3 regions of the Pseudoalteromonas sp. NZS11_1 genome follow, and region 3 is predicted to be linked to each of the others. Evidence: predicted binding sites of a transcription regulator. Region 3 holds the regulator's gene; each other region holds the start of a gene.
What was found. The regulator sigma-54, encoded in region 3, starts transcription at its own class of promoters, with help from an activator protein. The targets are predictions, from matches to a motif close to GTTGGCACGNNNNTNGNNT.
Positions count from the first base shown of each region.

Region 1: I6F44_RS19085 (YggN family protein) is a predicted target of sigma-54. The motif match lies at 1,758-1,776, and genes of this name have one in related genera.
Region 2: I6F44_RS02540 (FlgO family outer membrane protein) is a predicted target of sigma-54. The motif match lies at 1,116-1,134, and genes of this name have one in related genera.

Region 1 covers NZ_JADYXK010000045.1:2,307-5,482, reverse strand. The annotation lists gene I6F44_RS19105 (AzlC family ABC transporter permease) at 1-254, shown strand, start outside; gene I6F44_RS19100 (AzlD domain-containing protein) at 251-550, shown strand; gene I6F44_RS19095 (glutathione peroxidase) at 624-1,121, shown strand; gene I6F44_RS19090 (PA3496 family putative envelope integrity protein) at 1,240-1,425, opposite strand; gene I6F44_RS19085 (YggN family protein) at 1,814-2,608, shown strand; gene I6F44_RS19080 (aminotransferase-like domain-containing protein) at 2,846-3,176, opposite strand, start outside.
Region 2 covers NZ_JADYXK010000001.1:569,430-572,605, reverse strand. The annotation lists gene I6F44_RS02545 (FlgO family outer membrane protein) at 1-475, opposite strand, end outside; gene I6F44_RS02540 (FlgO family outer membrane protein) at 489-1,082, opposite strand; gene I6F44_RS02535 (SPOR domain-containing protein) at 1,227-1,721, opposite strand; gene I6F44_RS02530 (SPOR domain-containing protein) at 1,834-2,517, opposite strand; gene galU (UTP--glucose-1-phosphate uridylyltransferase GalU) at 3,126-3,176, opposite strand, start outside.
Region 3 covers NZ_JADYXK010000001.1:281,824-284,999, forward strand. The annotation lists gene ptsN (PTS IIA-like nitrogen regulatory protein PtsN) at 1-129, opposite strand, end outside; gene hpf (ribosome hibernation promoting factor) at 134-421, opposite strand; gene I6F44_RS01175 (RNA polymerase factor sigma-54) at 447-1,946, opposite strand; gene lptB (LPS export ABC transporter ATP-binding protein) at 2,016-2,741, opposite strand; gene lptA (lipopolysaccharide transport periplasmic protein LptA) at 2,738-3,176, opposite strand, start outside.

The sequences.
Region 1 (3,176 bases), on a different contig from region 3:
TTGTAGCAGGCACAATGCTGCCCGATTTAACTAATTTAGGGCTCGACTTTGCCATTGCTGCCACGTTTATAGCTTTGGTTATTCCGGGCATTAAAAATTTGGCCTCACTCGTTACGGTAGTTGTAGCAGGCATTAGCGCAACGCTTTTAAAAAGCACAGGATTTGAGTTATGGCTTGTTTGCTCAGCGCTGCTGGCAATGGCCGCAGGTTACAGCACAGCAAGACTAGCCACTAAAAAGGAAGTAACGCCATGATGACGACTATTTTACTCATGGCGTGCATTACATTTTTTACGCGTTATTTGTTTTTACACCGTGCTTTACCGTTTAAAGTAGGCCCTAAAATGCAGCAATTTTTAAGCTTTAGCGCACCTGCAGTGCTTACAGCAATTTGGGTGCCTATCGTGTTTTTGAATGAAGATGGCATTAACTTAAACTGGCAAAACCCTTATTTAAGCGCAGCAATAGTCGCCATTATTGTTGCCTACAAAACACATAATATTTATTACACTACGCTTGCCGGTATGGGGCTATTTCTAATTTTAAATTAGTGCGATCTTTATACTTTATGAAATATTGTACTCAGGTTAAAATGCGGCTAACAACAATAAAAAAGACGCCAATATGCACAAATTTCATCAATTAAGCGCAACAAGCTTACAGGGTCAGCCTATCAACTTTAATGATTTTGAAGGGAAGGTTGTGCTTATTGTTAATACCGCAAGTAAATGTGGATTTACCTACCAGTACGAGTCACTGCAAGCTTTGCACAATAAGTATGCCAGCCAAGGTTTAGTTATTCTGGGATTTCCGTGCAATCAATTTGGTCAGCAAGAACCCGGCGACGCAACACAAATAGAGCAAGGGTGCTTAATTAATTTTGGTGTGAGCTTTTTAATGGCGGCCAAAGTAGATGTAAACGGTGAGCATGCACATCCTGTATTTCGTCACTTGAAATCGGCTTTACCTGGTTTTTTAACACGTAAAATAAAGTGGAATTTTACTAAATTTTTAATTGCCGCAGATGGTACACCAATTAAACGTTATGCACCTTTTACTAAACCCGAAAAGCTAGAACTTACAATTCAAAAAGCATTAGCACAGGCTAAAAGTACGCTTTGAAAAGTAATAAAGAGGCGCAAGGCCTCTTTATTGCCAATACTATTGAAACTTAAACATACGCATAACTGCACATTTAAACTCTCAATATTAATTGGTATTTTATTTATACTAGTGAAATTTAATCGGTGTAATCGCTTAAATCGTCTTCGCCTAGATTTTTACGCAAGCGTTTTTGCTCAAGGTAGTCTTCCAACTTCTTTTTAACCTTTTGCTTGTTCTTATCGTGTTGATTACGTCCGAGCATTTCGTACTCGTCTTCAACAAAATCGTCATCTAGCGCATCGTAACTAAATGTCTTACCCACAACCCACTCCATAAAGTGTTTGAGACCAACCAAGGATTTTATTATCGCAATAGCCGGTAAAATTAAAAATGTTTAATGCCAAAGTGCTCTGCAAATTAACATCAAAATAAAGCCACGCGACTACTGTAAATAGTCTTCATGTCAGTAATGTGAATAAATAGCGCTAAATTTGAATTGAGGAAAGTGAGAGTTTTTTATCGTATCGATAAATAAAATTTATTAATTTTTATTAGTTAGCCAATTTGACTAAAAAATAGCTATTTATTAATTGTTTTGACTTGCTAAAAAATAAAGAAAAACACTTAATCAATTGTTTTTTATAGAAAAATAAAACTGGCACCAAACTTGTTATTAGTTAATCGTCATCAACAAAAAGTAGAGAACAAACATGAAAAAATTACTATTAGTTAGCGCATTAATTTGTTCACCAGCCGCTATGGCTCATAACGATAACGATTCTGCAATTTCATTTAGTAATGATGAATGTAACGTCGAATTTAAAAATGATGTGCGCATTAAGCCAAACGAATTGGAAATTTTTACCGTCAACAATAAAACCATGCAGTTTAATACCCATGGTGACTTAACTGTAAATGGCGAATTTGTAGCACTAAATAATTCGCAGCGCGACGCGCTAACCAAGTACTCTGATAGTTTACGCACACAATTACCCGAAGTAGCTAATATAGCGCTAGAAGGCGTTAAAATTGCCGGAGTAGCATTAGAAGAAGTGGGCAATGCATTTAATATTGACGGCCTTGATAATATGTCAGAGCTTATGGATGACATTAAAATCGAAGTAGAAAACACATTTTACCAACAAGGTACATTTGTGATGGGCCAACAAAGTTTTAATCAATTTGGCGAAAACTTTGAACAACAATTTAAGCAGCAGATAGAAACAGCGGTTGAATCAGCAGTGATGCAATCAATGGGCAGTATTTTAGTAGTTTTAGGCTCTGAGTTACTTGGTTCAGGCGGTGATATGGATGCCTTTGAACAACGTATGGAAAATATGGGTGCACAAATAGAAGAAAAAGTAGAGCTACATGCAAGCGCACTTGAAGAACGTGCTAACTCTTTATGTGGAAACTTTGCTGATATTGCAAAACAAGAAGAGCAATTAGTAATGCAAGTGCCTGAGCTTGAAGGTTACCAGTTATTTAGCTTTAAACAAAATTAGTACAGCAAACGTTATTTAACATCCCTTTGGCAGCATTTAAGTCTACTTAAATGCTGCTTTTTTGTATTTCGTTGACTTATACCAACCTGTATAAATCTTTGATCAGTTTAACGAATTAAATTGCACTATAACTTCGTTAAAAATTTTTATTTAGAACAACTAGATACAAAAACTTTTGCCTAGTTCTAGCGTAATTTTCTTAACGTTAAATAGACCCCATATATAAGCAGATTGGTATTACTTTTTAGCTAATAAAGTAAGCTTACCCAATGTAACTATTGCTTGCTCAATTTGCGCGTTCCATTGCACACCATAACTTAACCTTACACAGCTTTTATATTTATTAGAGGCCGAAAAAATAAGCCCTGGGGTTATGCTAATACCCACTTCAAGTGCAAGTAAAAATAACTTTTGGCTATCGTATTCGCCTCCTAAATCAAGCCACATTACGCAACCTCCCTTAGGGTCGCTTATACGTGTACTTTTTGGCATAGCTTGTTGTAAGCACCATCGCATACGCTCTTTGTTATCGCGCAGGCGTTGCCTAAGTACTTTTAAATTTCGGTCG
Region 2 (3,176 bases), 290 kb from region 3:
ATACAAAGTCTCCTTCAGGTGTAACACGCATGTAGTCGGTTGTTTTAAAGTCAATAACGGGTATGCCAAAATTATGTAGCTCGTGCATAAAACTTTCTGATATTTGATTACCCAGTAAACTACTGTCATTAAAATCATCATCTAAAAATACAAAACTTGAAACAGCTAATGGTGTTTTTCCATTAACATATTGCAGATTTTCAACCATGTCTTGCATTATCCCGCGTACATAATGGTTTATGTTCTTTCGCATTGGCGGAGTCGGCTTAGTATGACTATTTTTTTGAGCAAAGTCCGATTGAAATAAACGGTCATTGGATACTGGATCTGCAACATCACGCTGATTATTAACGAGTTGCGTTGTTTGGTTATTATTTTGAACCTGGGTCTCATCCGTACCTGTATTCATACCATTTAGTATATGCGAACAGCCAAAGCCCAAAGGTAAACAGAGGGTAATTAATAGATTTCTCATTTTGTGCTCCTGGTTAGTATTCGCTGCGGTATAAGTAGCCATCGCGTTGCTGTATTTTTTCATTACCCCACATCACATTAATTGGGATCTCGGTACTTCCCGCAGAGAGCACCTGTTTATTTTCTATATTCACAAGCCGTGCATTAACTATGTATGCATGCTGCTGGCGAGTCACTGTTCCTGTGATAACTAAGTCAATATTTTGGCGATTACGTAATTTACTTAAATCGCGACTTAAAATACTGTCTGAGTTTTCTGATAAATAGAGGTTATTCCCAAGTCTGTACTCAACCGTGTGATAACCTAGTTGCGTAAATTGTGTAAGCAGACTTTCTTGGATCTGCTGACTTAAGCCTGAGGCTTGCCCTGTCACTAATTTTGTATCTAGTGCATCTGCATAAAAGAAGCTACTAACGCCAACACGTGCATTAGCATTTAATGCTCCATTTAGGTGGTTAAGTTGCGACGTTAAATTAACTACATAGTCATCAACAGTAAAAGGAGCCATGGCCGCTTTAGGTGCATCTGTAGGCACACTTGGTTCTGGCGGTGGCACCAAGTTACAAGCAGCTAAATTTAAAAATAATAAAGGCAGTAAAAGGCGCATAATTGCCATCCTCTTCAAAACATACTGAGGATGAAGCAATTTGTATGCCTATATCGTACTTCTGTAAGGTTGTTGAACATAATAGCTAACAAAACATGCTACTTGTTGCTTTATAAGAGCTAAACAATCATTTTTCGCATCCGCTTAATTGCTATAAGCACCTAACTTCAATCGATAAAAAGTTGTGTTATTAACACTTACGGTTTCTACATTTATCTCAGTGGATAAGATGATATTTTGTGGTATTTTTTTTTGGAATTCGCTGAGCTTCTTTTGCAATGCATTTTTATTTTTAAAAGCGGCAATTTGCAAAGCAAACAATGCCGAGTCGGTTTTTAATATACTTTCGTTATTAACTACATCATTTACACGAGTATTTAGAACATCAGACTCATTTAGTTGTTTTAGGTTAGTAGCAAGCTGCGTTAATTTATTTTCTAACTTGAGTAGCTGCTCTACTTTTGGTTGAGAGCTTTCCCATTGTGCCGCAGAGCTTTTGAGCAGCTCCAAATCAGACTTTTCAATAAGAATCGGTTGCGGGGTTGCTTGAGCCATTTTAACTTGTTGAGATGAGTTACATGCAGATAAAACAAGTACACCCATTAGCATCATGCATTCTAAGCTCCGTTTTAAAAGCATTTTCCTTCCCTGAAATGACGTTGTTTTATGGGGAAATATACCCCCTAAACGCATTTAATTATGAAGGGTGTATTTTATGGATAAACAGATTTTAAGCAAGTTTCTATTTTAACTACAGCTTTACTGGCTTATCGGTGTAGTTACTTACTATGCAATCGAGTTTGTACAACTTGAATACGTCACAGTCTGCTTTTGCATTTTTAAAGTTTTGGTAAGAGCCAAGTTTTAGCCTGTAAAACATTTTGTCGTTTATTTTGGCGGCTTCTACGTTAGTCAATATTTTGTCTCTAAACAACGGTGCTGCTTTAGTATTTAGCTCTTGCCATGCTTTAGCCACACCTTGCTCTGAGTCAACCGAAGCTACCTGTAAAGCAAATACATGTTTAGGTTTATTTAATTCTACAGTTTGTTTTTTATTACTGTAATTTTGTTTAACTTGTTGGCGTGACTTAACATTACGTGTGTTTCGTGGTGAGCGTACAGACTTGCTGCTATACCCTTGATTAGACTGCGCAATAGCTTTGCTGTTTATAATATCGATATGATTTACGAGGTAAGTTATTTCTTTTTCTAATCTTAAAATTCGCTCTATACCTTCACGAGCTTGTTGCCACTGCATTGCGGCATCTTTTAGCTGTGCAAGTTCAAGGGCTGTAATTGATACGTAGTCAGGCGAGTTACTTTGAGGTTGTTCATCAATGGTTTTTATTTCAGGCGAGACGCTGCATGCTGTACCAAATAAAAGCATTAGCAAGCTAAGTAAAAGCCCAATGTTATTTTTTTTATATATAAACATGTATTAGTTGTCCTGAAAGCAGTGTTTTTACACTACATTTCAGTTAAACATTCTCACAAGAAAGCGTTTAACTTTATTTAAGCTGTGAGCTATAAAACTTAGCTCTTCGCATGCTTGTCAGTATTTCGTAAAACACAACGTTGCATACTCCACCCCTTCCTTGAGAGCATTATTTAATACAAATTCAATGCCAATTAACACAAACTTTACAACATAAATAACAATATGTCTGTAATGACTTAAAAACTTTTATTTTAGAGCTATTCCTTTTCTTATTTTATTCTAGGGCCTGTTGACCTTTCAGGATTAAAATTTGTTCAATCTAGGGGCCATTTAATCGCGGCGCGAGGTTTGTAACCTAGTGGGCTAAGTAAAAACCGAGTAACAAAGAGTAAATTGTCCCGAGGCAGAACCCTTCGGGCAGCGCATGTTTGGCATTTATGCTACGTTATCGCCTATTTATGGGGAATAACCACACTACATAGGCTCTGCCTTGCCTAAATACCAAACAGCCTGCTGAAAATTTAACCTCGAAAGATAAACAGGCCCTAATAAAACTCATAAAAAAAGGCGCCGATATAGGCGCCTTTCATGTTTTACGTTAACTGTTAAATCAGTTTTTTAATAAATGATTTTAATTCATCGGCAAATTCATCGCG
Region 3 (3,176 bases):
ATCTTGTTGCGGTAAATACGGAAGTTTGTCGTGAGCAAGTTCGCTAATGAACTCTAAAATTCTTTTTTTGCTATTAAAAAGGACCGCAGCTTTGCTGCAGTCCTGGCATATAAGTGAGCTTAATTTCATCATATTAGTGTCGAGCAAGCTTCTCTTTGTGTTTAATTACTTGTCGATCGAGCTTGTCGATCAACGAGTCAATGGCGGCATACATATCTTGATGTTCTGTAGAGGCAAATAACTCAGCACCGCTTACGTGTATGGTGGCTTCTGCTTTTTGATTTAATCTTTCTACATCGAGAATGACATGAACATTATTAATATGATCAGAGTGTCTTTCTAGCTTCGCAAATTTGGTATTAATATAGTCTCTTAGTGAATCGGTTAATTCTACGTGACGACCAGTTAAGTTTAGTTGCATAAGCATTACCCTCTTTTTTTGCGTCTTAAATCAAACTTTTACGTTGATTTGACGGTGGAATAGCCAGAGATTCGCGGTATTTTGCGATTGTACGTCTCGCTACTTTAATTCCTTGCTCAGCCAATATATCCGCTATTTTGCTATCACTCAATGGTTTTGCTGAGTTTTCTGCTGCGATTAATTTTCGGATAAGCGCACGGATTGCTGTAGATGAACATTCACCACCGTTTTCGGTGCTTACATGGCTTGAGAAAAAGTATTTAAGCTCAAATATACCACGGGGTGTATGCATATACTTTTGGGTTGTTACGCGCGAAATTGTTGATTCGTGCATTTCTACCATTTCAGCAACATCATTTAAAACCATTGGTTTCATGGCTTCAGGACCGTGTTCAAAAAAGCCTTGTTGTTGTTTAACAATACAATTTGTTACTTTTAATAGCGTGTCGTTTCTACTTTCTAAGCTTTTAATAAACCATTTAGCTTCTTGTAAATGCGAGCGAATAAACTGGCTGTCACCACTGGATTTTACAGTGCGAGACATTGCAGCGTATTGGCTATTAACACGAATTTTAGGCATGCTATCTGGGTTTAATTCAACAACCCAGCGGCCTTTAATTTTTTTAACTGACACGTCTGGAATAACATACTCAGATTCTTCTCTTACAATAGTATCTGCAGGTTTAGGGCTAAGAGTATGTATTAATGTCATTACTTCTTTAAGCTCTTCTTCTTTGAGCTTGGTTTTCTTCATTAATGTACGATAGTCACGAGCAGCTAATAAATCAATATGCTCGGTTAAAATCATTTTTGTTTCATTAATGTAAGGTGTTTCTTTATCAAACTGGTTAAGCTGAATACATAAACACTCTTGTAAACTACGTGCAGCAATACCAACAGGATCAAACAGTTGGATGCGTTTTAATACAGCTTCAATTTCATCAAGTTCGACTTCGTTATCATCTTCGTTTTCTTGATTAAAGCTTTCTAAAATCTCTTCGCAGCTTAGTGTTAAAATACCTGAATCATCGACGGCTTCTACAATAGCAATAGCAATAGCTTCGTCTGTAGGGCTAAATGGCGTTAGTTGTAACTGCCACATTAAATACTCATGGAGCGTTTCAGTAGAGGCGCCTTGGTATATTGATTCGTCTTCAGGCATCGGACCCGATGATGCTGCTGGGGCGGCACTCATGTACTCATCCCAACTAACATCCATAGCCATGTCGTCACTTAGCGTGTCTTTTGCAAGTGCTTCACCACTATCTTGTTCGTATTCGCTTGGAACATCATCGGCAGATGCGCTAACAGTTATGTCATCTGTATCTGCTTTTTGCTCGTTTTTACCTGCAGCGTCTTCTGAATAGTCTGCTTCTTCAACCTCTAATAGCGGGTTGCTGTCGAGAGCTTCTTGTATTTCTTGCTGGAGATCCAATGTACTGAGTTGCAACAAACGAATAGCTTGTTGCAGCTGTGGAGTCATTGTAAGTTGCTGGCCCATGCGCAGCTGTAGTGATTGCCTCATGTATCTCTAACAATCCTTTTATGTTGTTATAATTAATACTAGCAGATGCTTAAAGACATGGCGTAAATGTTACAGCCTAAATTGCTCGCCTAAGTAAACATCGCGTACTGTTTTATCATTTAATACGTGTTCTGGAGTACCTGATGCAATCAGCTCCCCATGAGAAACAATGTAGGCTTTTTCACAAACATCAAGGGTTTCTCTTACGTTATGATCGGTAATTAATACACCAATCCCACGATTTTTAAGATGTTCTATTATTTTCTTTATGTCTAATACCGAAATCGGGTCAACACCTGCAAATGGTTCATCCAGTAATATAAATTTAGGATCTGCTGCCAGCGCACGTGCTATTTCAACACGACGACGTTCGCCACCTGACAATGCCATACCTTGGCTATCACGAATGTGTTGTATGCTAAATTCATCTAATAATTTATCGAGAGTGTCTTCTCTAGCTTGTTTATTTAACTCTTTGCGCGTTTCTAAAATGGCCATTAAGTTTTGATAAACAGTCAGCTTTCTGAATATTGAAGACTCTTGCGGTAAGTAGCCAATGCCTAATCTAGCACGACTATGCATAGGTAAAAGAGTAATATCGTTATCGTCTATCGATATTTTACCTTTGTCGCTAGGTACAAGTCCTACTATCATATAAAACGTGGTGGTTTTACCTGCGCCGTTAGGGCCAAGTAAGCCAACAATACTGCCAGCTTTGACTTCAAGGCCGACGTTTTTTACAACTTCACGGCCTTTATAGCTCTTTGCTAATAGCTCTGCTTTTAATGTACTCATGGTTGACCTTTGTCGCTTTTTTTACTTTTTTTAGTCTCGATTGGCACTAAAATTGTGTGAACGCGGTCAGTTGAGTTTTCATCTTTTTCGGCACTGATTAGCTGCTGCTCTATATCGTAGGTAATGCTTTTAGCATTTATTTTTTGTCCCGCTTGCGATACTTGTGCATTACCAACAAGCGTTAAAAAACGCTTAGATACATCATAACGTACTTCGTCAGCACTGGCGCTCATAGTCGTGCCATCTGATTGCTTTTCTTCAAAGTGCGCAGGGCTACCTGTAGCAATTAATAATTGTTTATTATCGCCAAGTTCATCGCGTTTATGTACTTCTAAGCGGTCGGCTGTGATACGGCGATTACCGTGAATAATCTCAACGTTTTTCTCAAAAATCCCGACATTAGCTTTTAATTGACCTTCTTGCTTATCGGCGCTT